Regions from separate parts of the Ideonella alba genome, predicted to be linked through region 1. Evidence: predicted binding sites of a transcription regulator. Region 1 holds the regulator's gene; each other region holds the start of a gene.
The links. The regulator FNR, encoded in region 1, switches genes on or off when oxygen is low (the NO sensors DNR and NnrR bind a similar motif). The targets are predictions, from matches to a motif close to TTGATNNNNATCAA.
Positions count from the first base shown of each region.

Region 2: KAK03_RS23755 (chaperone NapD) is a predicted target of FNR. The motif match lies at 3,540-3,553, and genes of this name have one in related genera.
Region 3: KAK03_RS25145 (potassium channel family protein) is a predicted target of FNR. The motif match lies at 1,604-1,617, and genes of this name have one in related genera.

Region 1 is NZ_JAGQDD010000006.1:157,571-163,109, forward strand. Features, by position in the region: gene ccoP (cytochrome-c oxidase, cbb3-type subunit III) at 1-375, shown strand, start outside; gene ccoG (cytochrome c oxidase accessory protein CcoG) at 390-1,865, shown strand; gene KAK03_RS10820 (nitrogen fixation protein FixH) at 1,877-2,140, shown strand; gene fnr (fumarate/nitrate reduction transcriptional regulator Fnr) at 2,208-2,945, opposite strand; gene hemN (oxygen-independent coproporphyrinogen III oxidase) at 3,116-4,525, shown strand; gene KAK03_RS10835 (sulfite exporter TauE/SafE family protein) at 4,528-5,235, shown strand; gene KAK03_RS10840 (cold-shock protein) at 5,252-5,521, opposite strand.
Region 2 is NZ_JAGQDD010000031.1:1,422-6,960, reverse strand. Features, by position in the region: gene napG (ferredoxin-type protein NapG) at 1-375, opposite strand, end outside; gene napA (nitrate reductase catalytic subunit NapA) at 490-3,039, opposite strand; gene KAK03_RS23755 (chaperone NapD) at 3,151-3,477, opposite strand; gene KAK03_RS23750 (cytochrome D1 domain-containing protein) at 3,602-5,185, opposite strand; gene KAK03_RS23745 (hypothetical protein) at 5,496-5,539, shown strand, end outside.
Region 3 is NZ_JAGQDD010000022.1:69,932-75,470, forward strand. Features, by position in the region: gene hslU (ATP-dependent protease ATPase subunit HslU) at 1-412, shown strand, start outside; gene KAK03_RS21335 (GGDEF domain-containing protein) at 426-1,538, opposite strand; gene KAK03_RS25145 (potassium channel family protein) at 1,651-2,484, shown strand; gene KAK03_RS21345 (type III pantothenate kinase) at 2,485-3,255, opposite strand; gene icmF (fused isobutyryl-CoA mutase/GTPase IcmF) at 3,411-5,539, shown strand, end outside.

The sequences.
Region 1 (5,539 bases):
CGCCAGGGCGTGATGCCCCCGATGGCCGCAGCGGTGGGCACCGCCGAGGACGTCAAGGCGGTGGCCAACTACGTGCTGAGCCTGTCGGGCAGCGCCCACAACTCGGTGGCGGCCCAGGTCGGCAAGCCGAAGTTCGCGGCCTGCGCCGCCTGCCACGGCCCGGAAGGCAAGGGCACCCAGGCCCTGGGCGCACCGAACCTGACCGACAAGATCTGGCTGCATGGCTGGGGCGAAGCCCAGGTCGTCTCCATGATCAACAACGGCAAGACCAACGTGATGCCCGCCCAGGGCGCGCGTTTCACGCCGGATCAGCTGAAGGTCCTGACCGCCTACGTCTGGAATTTGTCCCAGAGCACGAAGGTCGCCGCGCAGTGAGTTAAATTGGCGGCATGAGCGATACCCCCACCCCTATCCAAGCCAGCAACGTCAACCCCCCCGCAGCGTCGGCGCCCGATGGCGACACGGTCGAGGCGGTGGTATCGCTCTACCAGAAGACCCGGAAAATCTATCCGCGGGCCGTCAGCGGCCAGTTCATCAAATGGCGCTGGGCGCTCGTGTGGGCGACCCAGCTCCTTTTTTATCTGCTGCCCTGGGCGCAGTGGAACAACCGCCAGGCCGTGCTCTTCGACCTGGTGTCCCGCCGCTTCTACATCGGTGGACTGGTTCTCTATCCGCAGGACCTGATCTACCTGTCGGCGCTGCTGATGATCTCGGCCTACGCGCTGTTCCTGTTCACTGCGGTGGCAGGCCGGCTGTGGTGCGGCTACGCCTGTCCACAGACGGTGTACACCGAGATCTATCTGTGGTTCGAGCGCGTGATCGAAGGCGATCGCGCGCAGCGCATGAAGCTCGACGATGCCGCCTGGAGCCGTGACAAGCTCTGGCGCAAGACGTCCAAGCAGGTGGTCTGGATCCTGTTCGGCCTGTGGACCGGCTTCACCTTCGTCGGCTATTTCACCCCGATCCGCACGCTGGCCGCCGAGGCCATGACCCTGGGCTTCGGCCCCTGGGAATGGTTCTGGGTGCTGTTCTATGGTTTTGCCACCTACGGCAATGCCGGCTACATGCGCGAGCAGGTCTGCAAGTACATGTGCCCGTACGCGCGCTTCCAGAGCGCGATGTTCGACAAGGACACGCTGATCATCAGCTACGACACCGAACGCGGCGAGCCGCGCGGTGCCCGCTCCAAGAAGGTCGACCCGAAGCAGGCGGGCCTGGGTGCCTGTGTCGACTGCGGTCTGTGCGTGCAGGTCTGTCCGACCGGCATCGACATCCGCAAGGGCCTGCAGTACGAGTGCATCGGCTGTGCCGCCTGCATCGACGTCTGCGACGGCATCATGGACAAGTTCGGCTACCCGCGTGGCCTGGTGCGCTATGTCACCCAGAACGGCCTGCGCGAACACCTGAACTTCAGCCAGATGCTGCGCCGCATCTTCCGCCCGCGGGTGCTGGTCTACACCGGCATCATGCTGGCGATCCTGGTGGCCTTCGGCATCAGCCTGGCGCTGCGCGAGCCCTTCCGTGTCGACGTGGTGCGCGACCGTGCCTCGCTGGCGCGCATTGTCGAGGACGGCAAGGTCGAGAACGTCTACCGCCTGCAGGTGATGAACGCGGCCGAGAAGCCGCAGTCCTACCGCATCGGCGTGTCCGGCATGGACCAGATCGTGGTCACCGGCCAGACCGAGGTGGACGTCGGGCCGGCCGAGGCGCGCTGGATCACCCTCAGCGCCCAGATCCCGTTCGAGTCGGCGCAGCAGGCGGGCGCCGGTGCGCATACCATCCAGTTCTCGATCGAGCGCGTGGCCCATGACGATGTCGCGGCCACCACGCTGCACGAAAAGTCCACCTTCCTGGTGCCGCGATGACGGCTGCAAGCATGAGCAACACGAACCCGCCCGCCGAGGGCAGTCCCGAGCCCAAGCTGCCCTGGTGGCGCTACCGCATGCTCTGGCTGGTCATCGGGGGACCGTTGCTGGTGGTGGTGGCCAGCGTGAGCACCGCCTACGTGGCCATCAAGGGTCAGGACCCGGTGCTGATCAAGGACGAAACGGCGGAGTCGCAGCGTGGCAAGACCGAGCCCGATGCCCAGACGCCGGCGATGCAGGCCCGCAACCACGCGGCCACGCCCGAGCAGCGCTGAGCGCCCACCCGTCACCAAGGACAACGGCGCCCGCGGGCGCCGTTGTGCTGGATGGGGCAGGGCGGGCTCAGCTGGGCGTGCCGTTGACCAGTTGCTGCAGCCCGGCCTGGTCAATGATGCGGATCTGGCGCTGCTTCACCTCCAGCAGGCCTTCGTCCTGGAACTTCGAGAAGGTGCGGCTGACCGTTTCCAGCTTCAGGCCCAGGTAGCTGCCGATCTCTTCGCGCGTCATGCGCAGGATCAGCGACGAGGCCGAGAAGCCACGCGCCTGCAAACGCTGCGTCAGGTTCAGCAGGAAGGCCGCCAGCCGCTCTTCCGCACGCATGCTGCCCAGCAGCAGCATCACGCCGTGGTCACGGACGATCTCGCGGCTCATGATCTTGTGGAACTGGTGCTGCAGGTCGGTGAACTCGCGTGAGAGGTCTTCCAGCTGCGAGTAGGGGATCACGCAGACCTGCGAGTCTTCCAGGGCCACGGCGTCGCAGGTATGGCGGTCGGCGCTGATGCCGTCCAGGCCCAGCAGTTCGCCCGCCATCTGGAAACCGGTGACCTGGTCGCGGCCGTCCTCGGACGAGACGCAGGTCTTGAAGAAGCCGGTACGCACCGCGTAGAGCGACTGGAAGGGATCGCCCGAGCGGAACAGCGTGTCGCCACGGCCCACGGTGCGGCGGGTGGCGACCAGCGCGTCCAGGCGCTCCAGGTCAGGCCGGCCGAGTCCGACGGGCAGACACAACTCTCGCAGATTGCAGCTGGAGCAGGCGACCTTGAAGGTATCGCACCGCACCCGGGAGGTGGATTCGCTCATTGCGCGCATTATCACCCGTGGCCCGGCCACATCCTGAGCAACGTCATCCGATGAATCGCATGTCCTGAACATGATGCCTCTCGTTGAGTGCGGGTATTCTTGTGGTCCCGACCGCGGTCCGACTTGAGGCAGGTCAAGCCTGTGGCGTGCCAGTTTGGCACCATGCCGGCATGTCACAAGCCATCCATGCTCCCGACACCCTGCTGCCGGTGGAGCTGCTCCAGCGCTTCGATGTGCCGGGCCCGCGATACACCTCGTACCCAACCGCCGACCGGTTCGTCGAGGCCTTCAACGGCGAGGATTACCGCCGCGCACTGCAGCAGCGGGCCGAGGGCGCCCAGGTCGGTGGCAAGAAGCCGCTGTCGGTCTACGTGCACATCCCGTTCTGCGAGTCGGTGTGCTACTACTGCGCCTGCAACAAGATCATCACCAAGCACCACGAGCGCGGCGCCGAATACCTGGATGTGCTGGAAGCCGAGATCGCGCTGCACCGGCAGGTGCTGGGCGAGTCGGTGAACGTCTCGCAGATGCACTTCGGCGGGGGCTCGCCCACCTTCCTGAGCGACGCCGAACTGGCCCGCCTGATGGCGGCGCTGCAGCGCTGCTTCAAGCTGGCGTCGGATGCCGAGGTTTCGATCGAGGTGGATCCGCGCACCGCAGACCGCGGCCGTCTGGCCCACCTGCGTGCCATCGGCTTCAACCGCATCAGCTTTGGTGTACAGGACTTCGACCCCGATGTGCAGAAGGCGGTGCACCGCGTCCAGTCGCTCGAGATGGTGACTGAGCTGATGCGAGCCGCGCGCGAGCTGGGCTTCGAGTCGATCAACGCCGACCTGATCTACGGCCTGCCCAAGCAGACGCCCGAGTCCTTTGCCCGCACCATCCGCCAGATGAGCGAGCTGCGGCCCGACCGCATTGCGCTGTACTCGTACGCGCACCTGCCGGCGCGCTTCAAGCCGCAGCGGCGCATCGACGCCAGCCAGCTGCCGCCCGCGCAGCACCGCATCGACATGCTGTCCTCGGCGATTGCCGGCTTCATGGGCCATGGTTACAGCTACATCGGCATGGACCACTTCGCGCTGCACGACGACGCGCTGGCCCAGGCCAAGCGGCAGGGCCGGCTGCATCGCAATTTCCAGGGCTACAGCACGCAGCCCGATTGCGACCTGGTGGCGCTGGGCGTGTCCTCGATCGGTCGCATGGGCGCCACCTACAGCCAGAACGCCAAGACCATCCCCGAGTACTACGACGCCATTCGTCAGGGACAGTTCGCGATCCAGCGTGGCCTGGCGCTGACCCGCGACGACCTGCTGCGCCGTGCCGTCATCATGGCGCTGATGTGCCAGGGTCGGCTGGAGTTCGAATCGGTGGAACTGGCGCACCTGGTCAAGGTGCCCGAGTACTTCCGCCAGGAACTTGAGTCGCTGCGTCCCTATGAAGAGATGGGCCTGGTGACGATGGAGCCCGGTGCGATCCAGATCACCGCGCGCGGCTGGTTCTTCGTGCGGGCCATCGCCATGTCCTTCGACAAGTATCTGCAGGCCGACCGGACCCGCGAGCGTTTTTCGCGCATCATCTGAGGGTGGATCAGGCCCTGGTGCTGTCGGCCCTGCTGATGGGCCTGGCAGGCTCTCTGCATTGCATTGGCATGTGCGGCGCCGCCAGCGCGGCCGCCGTGCGCGGCTGTGCCCCGACGCGGCCGCGCCTGGGGCTGGGCTTCTTTCACCTCGGACGGCTGCTCGGCTATGCCGCCGCGGGCGCAGTGGCCGCCACCAGCGTGAGCTGGCTGGCCCAGCTGGGCCAGTGGAGCCCGGCGCTGCGCCCCTTGTGGGCGCTGGCCCACATGGCCGCGCTGGCCCTGGGCCTGTGGCTGCTGATCCAGGGCCGCCAGCCCCAGTGGCTGGATCAGCTGGGACGCAGCGGTGATCGGTCCCAGGTGCAACCCGTGCGCTGGCACGGCCGCAGCGGCAGTGCGCTGCGCGCCTCCAGCGCCGGGCTGGCCTGGGTGGCCTGGCCCTGCGGTCTGCTGCAATCGGCGCTGATGGTCGCGGCGCTGGCCAACTCGGCGGTGTCCGGGGCCGCGGTGATGGGCGCCTTTGCCTTGGCCTCGGCCTTGCCCCTCGGGCTGGCACCTGCGCTGTGGCAGCGCCTTGCCCAGGGCGACCCCTCGCGCGAAGGGCGCATCACCCGCTGGGCGGCGCGGCTGTCGGGGGCGGCATTGGCCGGGGCCTCAGCCTGGGCCCTGGGTCACGACCTGTTTGTCCGCTTTGCTGCCTGGTGCATGAGCTGAGCGCCGCGACGGGCGCTCAATCGGTGTTCTCGGCTGCATCGCGCAGCGGTGCGGTGGCGCTGCTGCGCGGGCGCACTGGATCCACGGAGCGGATGTTCTGCGCCTGGTTGCCCTTGGGGCCGATGAACGGCTCATAGATCACGCGGGCGCCCTGCTTGAGGGTGCGGTAGCCCTCCATCTGGATGGCTGTGTGGTGTGCAAAGACGTCACCACCACCGTCATCGGGCTCGATGAATCCGTAGCCCTTCGTGTCGTTGAACCACTTGACGGTTCCGAACGCGTCCATACCTGTCCTCCTGATGCC
Region 2 (5,539 bases), on a different contig from region 1:
GCCCATGCGGGCCTGGGCGATGTCGGTGAGCTGCGGGTCCAGCGCGCCGGTGGGGCAGGCCTTGACGCAGGGCACGGCCTCGCACATCTCGCAGGGGATCTCGCGGGCGACGAAGTAGGGCGTGCCGATCGCCACATCAGCGGCCATGCCGGCGCCCCATTGGCTGAGCTTGAGGTTCTGGGGTGGACAGTCGCGCACGCACAGGCCGCAGCGCACGCAGGCGGCCAGGAAGCGCGCGTCATCCAGCGCGCCGGGCGGGCGCAGCGCCTGGGCCGGTCGTGCCAGCGCCGGGCGGCCGGCCAGGGCCGCGCCGCCGGCGATCAGGCCGGCGGTGGCGGCGCTCGCGGCGCCCTGCATCAGTTCACGACGTTGCATGTCAGCCCCTCGCCCGGCGGGTACGCCGGTCGATCTCCCGGGGGGATCGCGCCCGCCTTGGGGCGGCCCGGCGCCGGGCGCGCGAAAACGCTTCGATTCGCATCAGCTCAGGCCTCAGGCGCGGACCACCTTGACGGCGCACTTCTTGAAGTCGGTCTCCTTGGAGATCGGGCAGGTGGCGTCCAGCGTCAGCTTGTTGACCAGCCGGCCTTCGTCGAAGAAGGGCACGAAGACCAGGCCGCGCGGCACCTTGTTGCGGCCCTTGGTCTCGACCGCCAGCGTGATCTCGCCGCGGCGCGAGGCCAGCTTGACCTGCATGCCGCGCTGGATGCCGCGCGCCTGCGCGTCATCGGGGTGCATGAAGACCACGGCCTCGGGCACGGCGCGGTGCAGCTCCGCCACACGGCGCGTCATGCTGCCGGTGTGCCAGTGCTCCAGCACGCGGCCGGTGCACAGCCACAGGTCGAACTCCTTGTCGGGCGATTCGGCCGCGGGCTGGTAGGGCAGGGCGAAGATGTTGGCCTTGCCGTCCTTGTGGCCGTAGAACCTGAGGCCCTCGCCGGCCTTGACGTAGGGGTCATAGCCCTCGCGGAAGCGCCACAGCGTTTCCTTGCCGTCCACCACGGGCCAGCGCAGGCCGCGGGCCTCGTGGTAGGTGTCGAAGCTGGCCAGGTCGTGGCCGTGGCCGCGGCCGAATTCGGCGTATTCCTCGAACAGGCCCTTCTGCACATAGAAGCCGAAGGCCTCGGACTCGGCGTTCTTGTAGCCCTGGATGTACTTTCCGTTGACCTTGCCCAGGTCGGCCACAGGGTACTTGTTGACCTTGCCGTTCCTGTAGAGCACGTCGAACAGCGTCTTGCCCTTGACCGAGGGCATCTTGGCGATCAGCTCGGCCGGCCAGACCTCTTCCACCTTGAAGCGCTTGGCGAACTCCATCATCTGCCACAGGTCGGAGCGGGCCTGGCCGGGTGCGGCCACCTGCTGGCGCCAGAACTGGGTGCGTCGCTCGGCATTGCCGAAGGCGCCTTCCTTTTCCACCCACATGGCCGAGGGCAGCACCAGATCAGCCGCCATCGCGCTGACGGTGGGGTAGGGGTCGCTGACCACCACGAAGGCCTTGGGGTTGCGCCAGCCCGGCAGGATCTCGCCGTTGATGTTCGGACCCGCCTGCATGTTGTTGGTGGTGCTGGTCCAGTAGCAGCGGATCTTGCCGTCCTTCAGGGCGCGGCTTTGCGCCACGGCGTGCAGGCCGATCTTGTCGGGGATGGTGCCCTCGGGCAGGCCCCAGATCTCCTCGGTGTGGTGGCGGTGCTCGGGGTTGGTGACCACCATGTCGGCCGGCAGGCGGTGGGCGAAGGTGCCCACCTCGCGGGCGGTGCCGCAGGCGCTGGGCTGGCCGGTCAGGCTGAACGGCCCGGAGCCCGGCGTGCTGATCTTGCCGGTCAGCAGGTGGATGTTGTAGACGAGGTTGTTGGCCCAGGTGCCGCGGGTGTGCTGGTTGAAGCCCATGGTCCAGAACGAGACCACCTTGGTCTTCGGGTCGGCGTAGAGCTTGGCCAGGTCCTCCAACTGCTTGACGGGCACACCGGACAGCGCGCTGACCTTCTCGGCGGTGTACTCGCTGACGAACCTGGCGTACTCGTCAAAGCTGATCGGCGTGGCGTCGTTCGGGTTGCCCTTGGGCTTGCCGTCGGCGCCGGGGTAGCCATTGCTGGTGGCGTCCTTCTCCAGCGCGTGCACCGGACGCAGGCCGTAGCCGATGTCGGTGGCGCCCTGCTTGAAGTTGATGTTCTTCTTCACGAACTCGGTGTTCACCTTCTTGTTCGTGATGATGTAGTGGGCAATGAAGTTCAGGATGGCCAGGTCGGTCTGCGGCACGAAGACCATGCCGCTGTCGGCCAGGTCGAAGCTGCGGTGCTCGAAGGTGGACAGCACGGCCACCTTGACGTGCGGCGCCGACAGCCGCCGGTCGGTGATGCGGCTCCACAGGATGGGGTGCATCTCGGCCATGTTGCTGCCCCACAGCACGAAGGCGTCGGCCTGCTCGATGTCGTCGTAGCAGCCCATCGGCTCGTCGATGCCGAAGGTGCGCATGAAGCCGGTGACGGCGCTGGCCATGCAGTGGCGCGCGTTGGGGTCGAGGTTGTTGGTGCGCAGGCCGGCCTTCATCAGCTTGGCGGCGGCGTAGCCTTCCCAGATCGTCCACTGGCCGGAGCCGAACATGGCCACCGCGTTCGGGCCCTCGGCCTTGATGGCCTCCTTCCACTTGGCGGCCATCACGTCGAAGGCTTCGTCCCAGCTGATGGGCGTGAACTCGCCGTCCTTGTCGTAGACGCCGTTCTTCTTGCGCAGCAGCGGCGTCTGCAGCCGGTCCTTGCCGTACATGATCTTGGACAGGAAGTAGCCCTTGATGCAGTTCAGGCCGCGGTTGACGGGCGCTTCCGGGTCACCCTGGGTGGCCACCACGCGGCCGTCCTGCACACCCACCATCACCGAGCAGCCGGTGCCGCAGAAACGGCAGGGCGCCTTGTCCCAGCGCACGCCGGTGGCGGCGGCGGCCTTGTCGGCGGCGGGGGCGGCCTCGGCGACGATGGGGATGCCGGCGGCGGCAGCGCTGGCGGCGAGGGCCTGGGCCTTCAGGAAGTCACGGCGGTTGGCTTGCATGGTGGGGTCTCCTGCCCGGGCTGCGCGCGGGGCGCGGCGGGCATCTGGGAAAGGGATCAGGGGTTCAGGGTCGAGGCTAGGGAACAAGCCTCGGGCTGTCCTTGAACCGGTTCAAGTCGGGGTGCGACGGGCGGGCGCCAGGCTGTCGCGCCAGGCGCGGTAGTCGATGGCGTCGCTGCCTTCGGGGGGTGGCGCATCGGGGCCGGAATACTCGTAGACCAGCGAGGTGCCCATCACGTCGGGCCACTGCGCCACCTGGGCCAGCGTGGCGGCGGCGCTGACGGGTTGGCCGTCCAGCATCGCGTCCTCGATCACCGCCACCAGGCGGCCGTCTCCGGGGTTGAGCGCCAGGTCCACGCCGGGCAGCGCCGACAAGCGCTGTGCCACGGGGGCGGCGTGCTCGGGACGGGTGCGCACCACCGTGCCCAGGATGCTCATGGGTGTCTCCTCGGTCTCCAGACTCTGAGGCGTGACTGTGCCGGCTGGAGGCCGAGCCTGCCTTGATATCCATCAATAAGCTACATATGCCATATAGCTTTCAGGCGGGCGGCGGCAGCGCGGGTCAATGCGAGGTGCCTTCGCTGCGGCTGATCTTGTTCCACACGTTGTACTTGCCCACCGGCTTGCTCATTGGCAGCCGCTTGACCTCTTTCAGCGTGGCCGCGTCGTAGACGATCAGCGCGCCATCCATCTCCCACAGGCTGGCCAGCGCGTAGCGGCCGTCCCTGGTGAACTCGATGTGGGCCAGCGTGCGGCCGGGCTCGCGTACCGTGGCCACCGGCTGCAGTGTGGCCTTGTCGATCAGCGTGAGCGTGTCCCTGGCGGTGGGGCTCATCATCGAATCGGTCCACGCGTAGCGGCTGGACTCGTGGCTGCGCATGAAGAAGCCCGGGCCGGGCGTGGCGATCGTGGCCACCGGCTTCCAGGTGGCCATGTCGATCACGTCCACCCCGCTGCCCTTCAGGTTGGGGCTGGCCAGCACGGTGGTGTCCTTCCAGGCCCAGGTGATGCCCGAGCCCAGGTGCGGCATGCCGGCCAGCGGCAGATCGGCCACCTTGCGGCGGATGTCCAGGTTCACCACCTGCGCGGTGGCGGCACCGGTCGCGGTCTTCGGCCGCGTGGCGCCCAGCACATGGCGGTAGCGCTGGTCGAAGAAGAAGTCGTCCAGCGGCTCGTCCAGCGGGGTGCGGCGCACGCCCAGGAAGCCGGGCCTGGCGATGGCCTCGCCCATCTTGTAGTCGTGGACCAGGCCGTCGTAGATGGGCGCGGCCTGCGGGTCGTAGGAGATCTCCCACAGCTCGGGCAGGTCCTTCAGCGCGACGATGAAGCTGCGCCGCGGCGCCGCGTCATACACCGCCGAGACGCGGCTGGCCGTCTGGCCGTCCAGCGTGGTGGCCTCGAAGCTGCGCACCAGGTTCAGCTGCGCGTCGAACAGCGCCAGCGTGCGCGGCAGGTAGTTGGCCGCCATCACGTAGCGGCCATCGCCACTGACGGCGAGGTTGCGCATGTTCAGGCCGGCGCGCACCTCGGCCACCACCGTCAGGTTCCACAGGTCATATTTGGTGATCCAGCCATCGCGCGAGCCGAAGAACACATAGCGCCCGTCGGGCGTGAACTTCGGCCCGCCGTGCAGCGCATAGCGGCTGGCAAAGCGGTGGATCACCTCGAAACGGTCGCCATCGACCAGCGACACATGGTGGTCGCCGCCCTCCACCACCACGAACAGGTTCATCGGATCGGCCTGCCACAGCGGCCGCGCCGGCAGCGCGTCGGCCCTGTCCAGCGCCACGCGGGAGGCGCGGATGTCGACTTCAGTCCAGCGGGGCGCGGGCAACACCGGCTGGTAGATCCAGCTGGCGAGCGCCGTGATCTCATCGGCCGTGAGCTGGGCCCCGAAGGCCGGCATCTGCGTGGCGGCGCGCCCCTGGGCGATGGTGCGCTGCGCGTCGGCCGGGCGCAGGCGCTCGAGGCTGTCGGGCAGCAGGGCCGGCCCCATGCCACCGGTGCGCTGGTCGCCGTGGCAACTGGCGCAGTGCTGACGAAACAACGCAGGGGCGTCGGGCAGGGCCTGGGCCAGCGCCCAGGGTGCCAGCAGCGCGCCAATCAGGGCCAGGCCAAGCCGGGCCAGCAGTGTCGAAGGGCTCATGCCGCGGACTCTAGGCACCACCGACGCGACTGGCCTTGAACCGGTTCAGGTTCTGAGTCGATCTGCCAGCCCTGCGGCAGCCCCAGGGCCGCCCTTGGCAAATGCAGGCCAGGACTGCAGAATGGTTTGTAACAGGCGCCGGTTTTCGCGTCGAATTTAATACTGGATAAATATCCAGTCAAACCAGGGAAAAAGACAGATGCGACAGGCACTTGCGACTGCCAGCGGCGGCCATCTTAGGGCGCAGTGGTCCAATAGTGGCGCAGGCTGTTGATCCCCAAAACACGTTAGGCCGCATAGCCGACATCCAATGCCTACCTACGCTGCGCCCGGATCTCCCGAGAAGAAGCTGGA
Region 3 (5,539 bases), on a different contig from region 1:
CGGCGCCTTCCACCTGGCCAAGCCCAGCGACCTGATCCCCGAGCTGCAGGGGCGCTTCCCGATCCGGGTGGAGCTGCAGCCGCTGTCGGTCGAGGACTTCGAGGCCATCCTGGGCAGCACCCACGCCAACCTGATCCGCCAGTACCAGGCGCTGCTGGCCACCGAAGGCGTGACGCTGGAGATCGGCGCCGACGCGATCCGCCGGCTGGCCGAGGTGGCCTTCGAGGTCAACGAGCGCACCGAGAACATCGGCGCGCGCCGCCTGGCCACGGTGCTGGAGCGGCTGCTCGACGAGATCAGCTACGAGGCCCCGGACCGCAGCGGGCAGACGGTGCGCATCGACGCCGAGATGGTGGCCGCCCGGCTGGGCGAGCTGGCGCGCAACCAGGACCTGTCGCGCTACATCCTCTGAGCGCCCGGCCCGCTCAGGCCGCGACGCGCACGCGGTTGCGGCCGTCGTGCTTGGCGGTGTAGAGGGCCTGGTCGGCGCGGCGCAGCCAGTCGTCCACCGTCTCGTGGCGGCCCAGCTGGGCGACGCCGACACTGACGGTGAGTGTGCGCGGCCGGCCGTCGATCAGCAGCGCCGAGCCGGCCAGCGTGCCGCGGAATCGCTCGGTCACCGCCACCGCTTCGCGCAGCTGGGTGTCGGGCAGCAGCAGCGCGAACTCCTCGCCGCCAATGCGCGCCAGCACGTCGTAGGGCCGCACCAGCGAGCGCAGGTGGCTGGCCAGGTGCACCAGCGCCTGGTCGCCGATGTCGTGGCCGTGGTGGTCGTTGATGCGCTTGAAGTGGTCGACGTCGACGATGGCCACCGACAGCTGGCGCCCCTCGCGCCGGGCGCGCTCGCTCTCGTGGCTCAAGGCCTGCAGGAAATGGCGGCGGTTGGCCAGGCCGGTCAGGCCGTCGGTGCCGGCCAGGGTCTGCAGGCGCGCCTCGTTCTCGGCCACCGCGGCCTCCGTCAGCAGCGTCATGGCCACCGCGATCAGCACGCAGGAGATCAGCATCGACAGCATCAGGCCCTCGTGCCAGGCGGCGGGCAGCAGCGCCATGTCCGGATGGGCGGGCCAGCCGACGAGGGCGATGACTGCATAGGCGCCCAGGTTGGCCGCCACCAGCAGCGCGATGCCCCAGCGCTCCTCGGTCGACAGGATGGTGGGCACCAGGATCGCGAACAGCAGGTAATACGCGTGGATGTGGGTGACCGAGCCCTGGCCACCGCCCATGCCCAGCAGCACATCCACCATCGCCAGCAGAATCACGAACCAGCGCGCCAGCGACAGCCGCCGCTGGGCATTGAGCCACCAGGTCAGCGGTGCCAGTGCGGCCGCCGGCAGTTGCCACAGGCCGGAGGAGATCAGCGCCGCATTGCCCGACACCCAGAAGGCCAGGTTGTAGACCACGATGGCCAGCACAGTCATCAGCGCGCCGGCGTTGACCTGCAGCATCTTGCGCCGGGTGGTGGCGCTGTCGTCGGGCCGCACGCCGGCCAGCAGCAGCCGCCAGACCAGGGACGGGCGCGGCGCTGCCGAGGCGGCCATGTCCTGGTTCGATACGGCTGGACCTGCTGCTGGCATCGTGACCACAGCATACGTCGCGGACGCGATTGCTTACCATCAAGCCAGGACCGCAAGGTCGTGCGAAGCTTGCTGGATGTCACGCTGGAGTCTCGATACCCACACGTTTGTCCGCCGCGCCGTGGCCTGGGGCCTGACCGGAGCGCCCCGCGACAACCCGGCCGCCGCCCGCACCGAGCGCCGCTGGCGCTGGCCGGTGCTGCTGGCGCTGTTGCTGACCATCCCGGCCTTCTACGCCGAGCTGCTGAACCAGCACCCCAGCTACTGGGCCGATGCGGCCTACCTGCTGGCGGCTGCGGTGGTGAGCGCCCACCTCTGGCAGGTGGCCCGGCGTTGCCGGCACGCCCCCAGCCACCTGCGCGCCAACCCGACCGACCTGCTGCTGGTGGCCGGCCTGCTGGCGGCGGCGGCGGCCCCCAGCAGCCTGCAGTCCACCCCGGCCCTGGTGCTGCGCATGGCGGTGGCCGGCCTGACCCTGCTGCGCATGGTCTGGACGGTCCAGCACCTGATCACCCGTGGCGGCCTGGCCTACATGCTGCTGAGCGCGCTGGGCCTGCTGCTGGCCTGCGGCTTCGGCTACTGGTGGCTGGAGCCCAGCACCCCCACGCTGGCCGATGGCCTGTGGCTGGCCTTCACCACCGCCGCCACCGTGGGCTATGGCGACATCGTGCCGACCACACCGGCCTCGCGCATCTTCTCGGTGTTCGTGGTGATGCTGGGTTTCGGCATGCTCTCGCTGATCACCGCCGCCATCGCCACCGCCTGGGTCGAGACCGAGGAGCGGCGCCTGGAGCGCGAGTTCCTGCATGAGATCCGCCGGGAGATGGCCGCGATGCGCCAGGAGGTGCAGGCACTGCGCGAGGACCTGGCCCGCGCCCGTGGCGCCGGCGACGAGCCGCCGCCGGGCTGATCAGAGCGCCAGCCGGTGCGACTGGATGTTCAGCAGCCCGTCGAAGATCAGCGACTCCAGCAACTCGTGCGGCATGTCCAGGTAGGGCGCCACCTTCCAGCCGGCGCCGCCGGTGATCAGCACCAGCGGCTCCTCGCCCTGGCTGCGCTCGCGCAGGTGGCGGCGCATCCGCTCGATCGCGCCGGTGATGGCGTAGGTGCCGCCGCTGGTCAGCGCGTCGGAGGTGTTGGCCGGGAAGGGCATGACCTCGCCGGTGGGCACGCGCAGGCCGGCCGTGCCGCTTTCCAGCGCGCGCAGCATGATGCCGTGGCCGGGCAGGATCAGGCCGCCCAGGAAATGGCCCTCGCGGTCGATCGCGTCCACGGTCACCGCGGTGCCGATCATCACCACCAGCGCCGGCCGCGCCGGCCCGCGCGCCAGCACATGGCCGCGCGCGCCGATCATCGCCACCCAGCGGTCGGCGCCCAGCCGGGCCGGGTGGTCGTAGCCGTTGACCAGGCCCGCCTCGCGCGGCGAGGACACCACCCAGCGCGGCGTCAGGTCCCACAGCTCCAGCTGTTCTTCCACGCGGCGGCGCACCGCCTCGCCGGCCACCACGCAGCCCAGCATCGAGTGCGGCGGCGCCAGCTCGCGCCATTCCTTCTCGGCCAGCTCGTCGATCGTCTCCAGGAACACCGCGCCATGGGCCAGCAGCGCCGCGCCCGGCTGGGGCGAGGCGTACTGCGCCCACTTCAGCCGCGTGTTGCCGATGTCGATCGCCAGGAAGCTCATGGGCCGCAGCGTACCAGCGGCATTGCATCGCAGGATTGACTACGGGTAAACCCCGTCTGCGCCAAGCATCCCGCTGTCAGCCACGGCGAAAGCGGACATGGCATCATCGCCGGATTGACGTTTACGTCAACGTCAACCAACGTGACGAGCCTGCCATGACCGACCTCTCCGCCGAACACCGCGCCCTCGCCCAGTACCGCCCGACCCACAAGGTGCGCTTCGTCACCGCGGCCAGCCTGTTCGACGGCCACGACGCGGCCATCAACATCATGCGGCGCATCCTGCAGAACATGGGCGCCGAGGTGATCCACCTGGGCCACAACCGCTCGGTCGACGAGGTGGTCACCGCGGCGCTGCAGGAAGACGTGCAGGGCATCGCCGTCAGCAGCTACCAGGGCGGCCACAACGAATACTTCACCTACATGGTCGAGCTGCTGCGCGCGCGCGGCGGCGAGCACATCCAGGTCTTCGGCGGCGGCGGCGGCGTCATCGTGCCCGAGGAGATCCGCATGCTGTCGCAGCATGGGGTGCGCATCTACAGCCCGGAAGACGGCCAGCGCATGGGCCTGCAGGGCATGATCGGCGAGATGGTGATGCGCTGCGACAAGAGCCTGTCGGCGCATGCGCCCAAGAGCCTGGCCGCGATCCAGGGCCAGACCGAGCCCGCCTGGCGGGCGCTGGCGCAGCTGATCACCGCGCTCGACAACGGCGACGCCGAGGCTGCGATGGTCGACGCGGTGCGCCAGGCCGCAGCCGCCTCCACCGCGCCGGTGGTGGGCATCACCGGCACCGGCGGCGCCGGCAAGAGCAGCCTGACCGATGAGCTGATCCGCCGCTTCCGCCTGGACCAGGACGACCGCCTGCGCATCGCCGTCATCAGCATCGACCCCTCGCGCCGCAAGAGCGGCGGCGCGCTGCTGGGCGACCGCATCCGCATGAACGCCACCGGGCCGTGGCAGAACGGCGCGCGGGTCTTCATGCGCAGCCTGGCCACCCGCGACACCGGCAGTGAAGTGAGCGCAGCACTGCCCGACACCATCGCCGCCTGCAAGGCCGCCGGCTTCGACCTGGTGATCGTCGAGACCTCGGGCATCGGCCAGGGCGATGCGGCCATCGTGCCGCTGGTCGATGTGCCGATGTACGTGATGACGCCCGAGTTCGGCGCCGCCAGCCAGCTCGAGAAGATCGACATGCTGGACTTTGCCGAGCTGGTGGCGATCAACAAGTTCGACCGCAAGGGCGCCGCCGACGCGCTGCGCGACGTGGCCAAGCAGGTGCAGCGCAACCGCGAGGCCTTCACCGTCATGCCCGAGCAGATGCCGGTCTTCGGCACCCAGGCCGCGCGCTTCAACGACGACGGCGTCACCGCGCTGTACCAGGCGCTCAAGGAGCGACTGCAGGCCAAGGGCCTGGCGCTGACCGAGGGCCGGCTGCCGCGCGTGGACACCCGCCACAGCACCCACCAGACCCCCATCGTGCCGCCGGCGCGCGTGCGCTACCTGGCCGAGATTTCCGACACCGTGCGCGGCTACAAGGCCCGCGCCCGCGCCCAGGCGCGCCTGGCGCGCGAGGTGCAGCAGCTCACCGAGACCGCGCGCATGCTGGCCGAGGACAGCACCGAGAAGAACGGTGCGCGCAACACCGTGCTGGCGCTGGCCGAGCAGCGCGCCGCGCGCCTGCAACCCGACGCCCGCCAGCTGCTCGCCCAGTGGCCCGACATGGTCAAGGCCTACGCCGGCAGCGAGTACGTGGTGAAGATCCGCGACAAGGAGATCCGCACCGCGCTGACCCACACCACGCTCAGCGGCAACACCATCCGCAAGGTGGCGCTGCCGCCCTACGAGGACCACGGCGAGATCCTGAAGTGGCTGATGCTGGACAACGTGCCCGGCAGCTACCCCTACACCGCCGGCACCTTCGCCTTCAAGCGCGAGGGCGAGGACCCGACCCGCATGTTCGCAGGCGAGGGCGACGCCTTCCGCACCAACCGCCGCTTCAAGCTGGTCAGCGAGGGCATGCCGGCCAAGCGCCTGTCCACTGCGTTTGATTCGGTCACGCTCTACGGCAATGACCCCGACGCCCGGCCCGACATCTACGGCAAGGTGGGCAACTCGGGCGTGAGCATCGCCACGCTGGACGACATGAAGGTGCTGTACTCGGGCTTCGATCTGTGCAGCCCCACGACCAGCGTCAGCATGACGATCAACGGCCCGGCGCCGTCGATCCTGGCGATGTTCATGAACACCGCGATCGATCAGCAGATCGACAAGTTCAAGGCCGACAA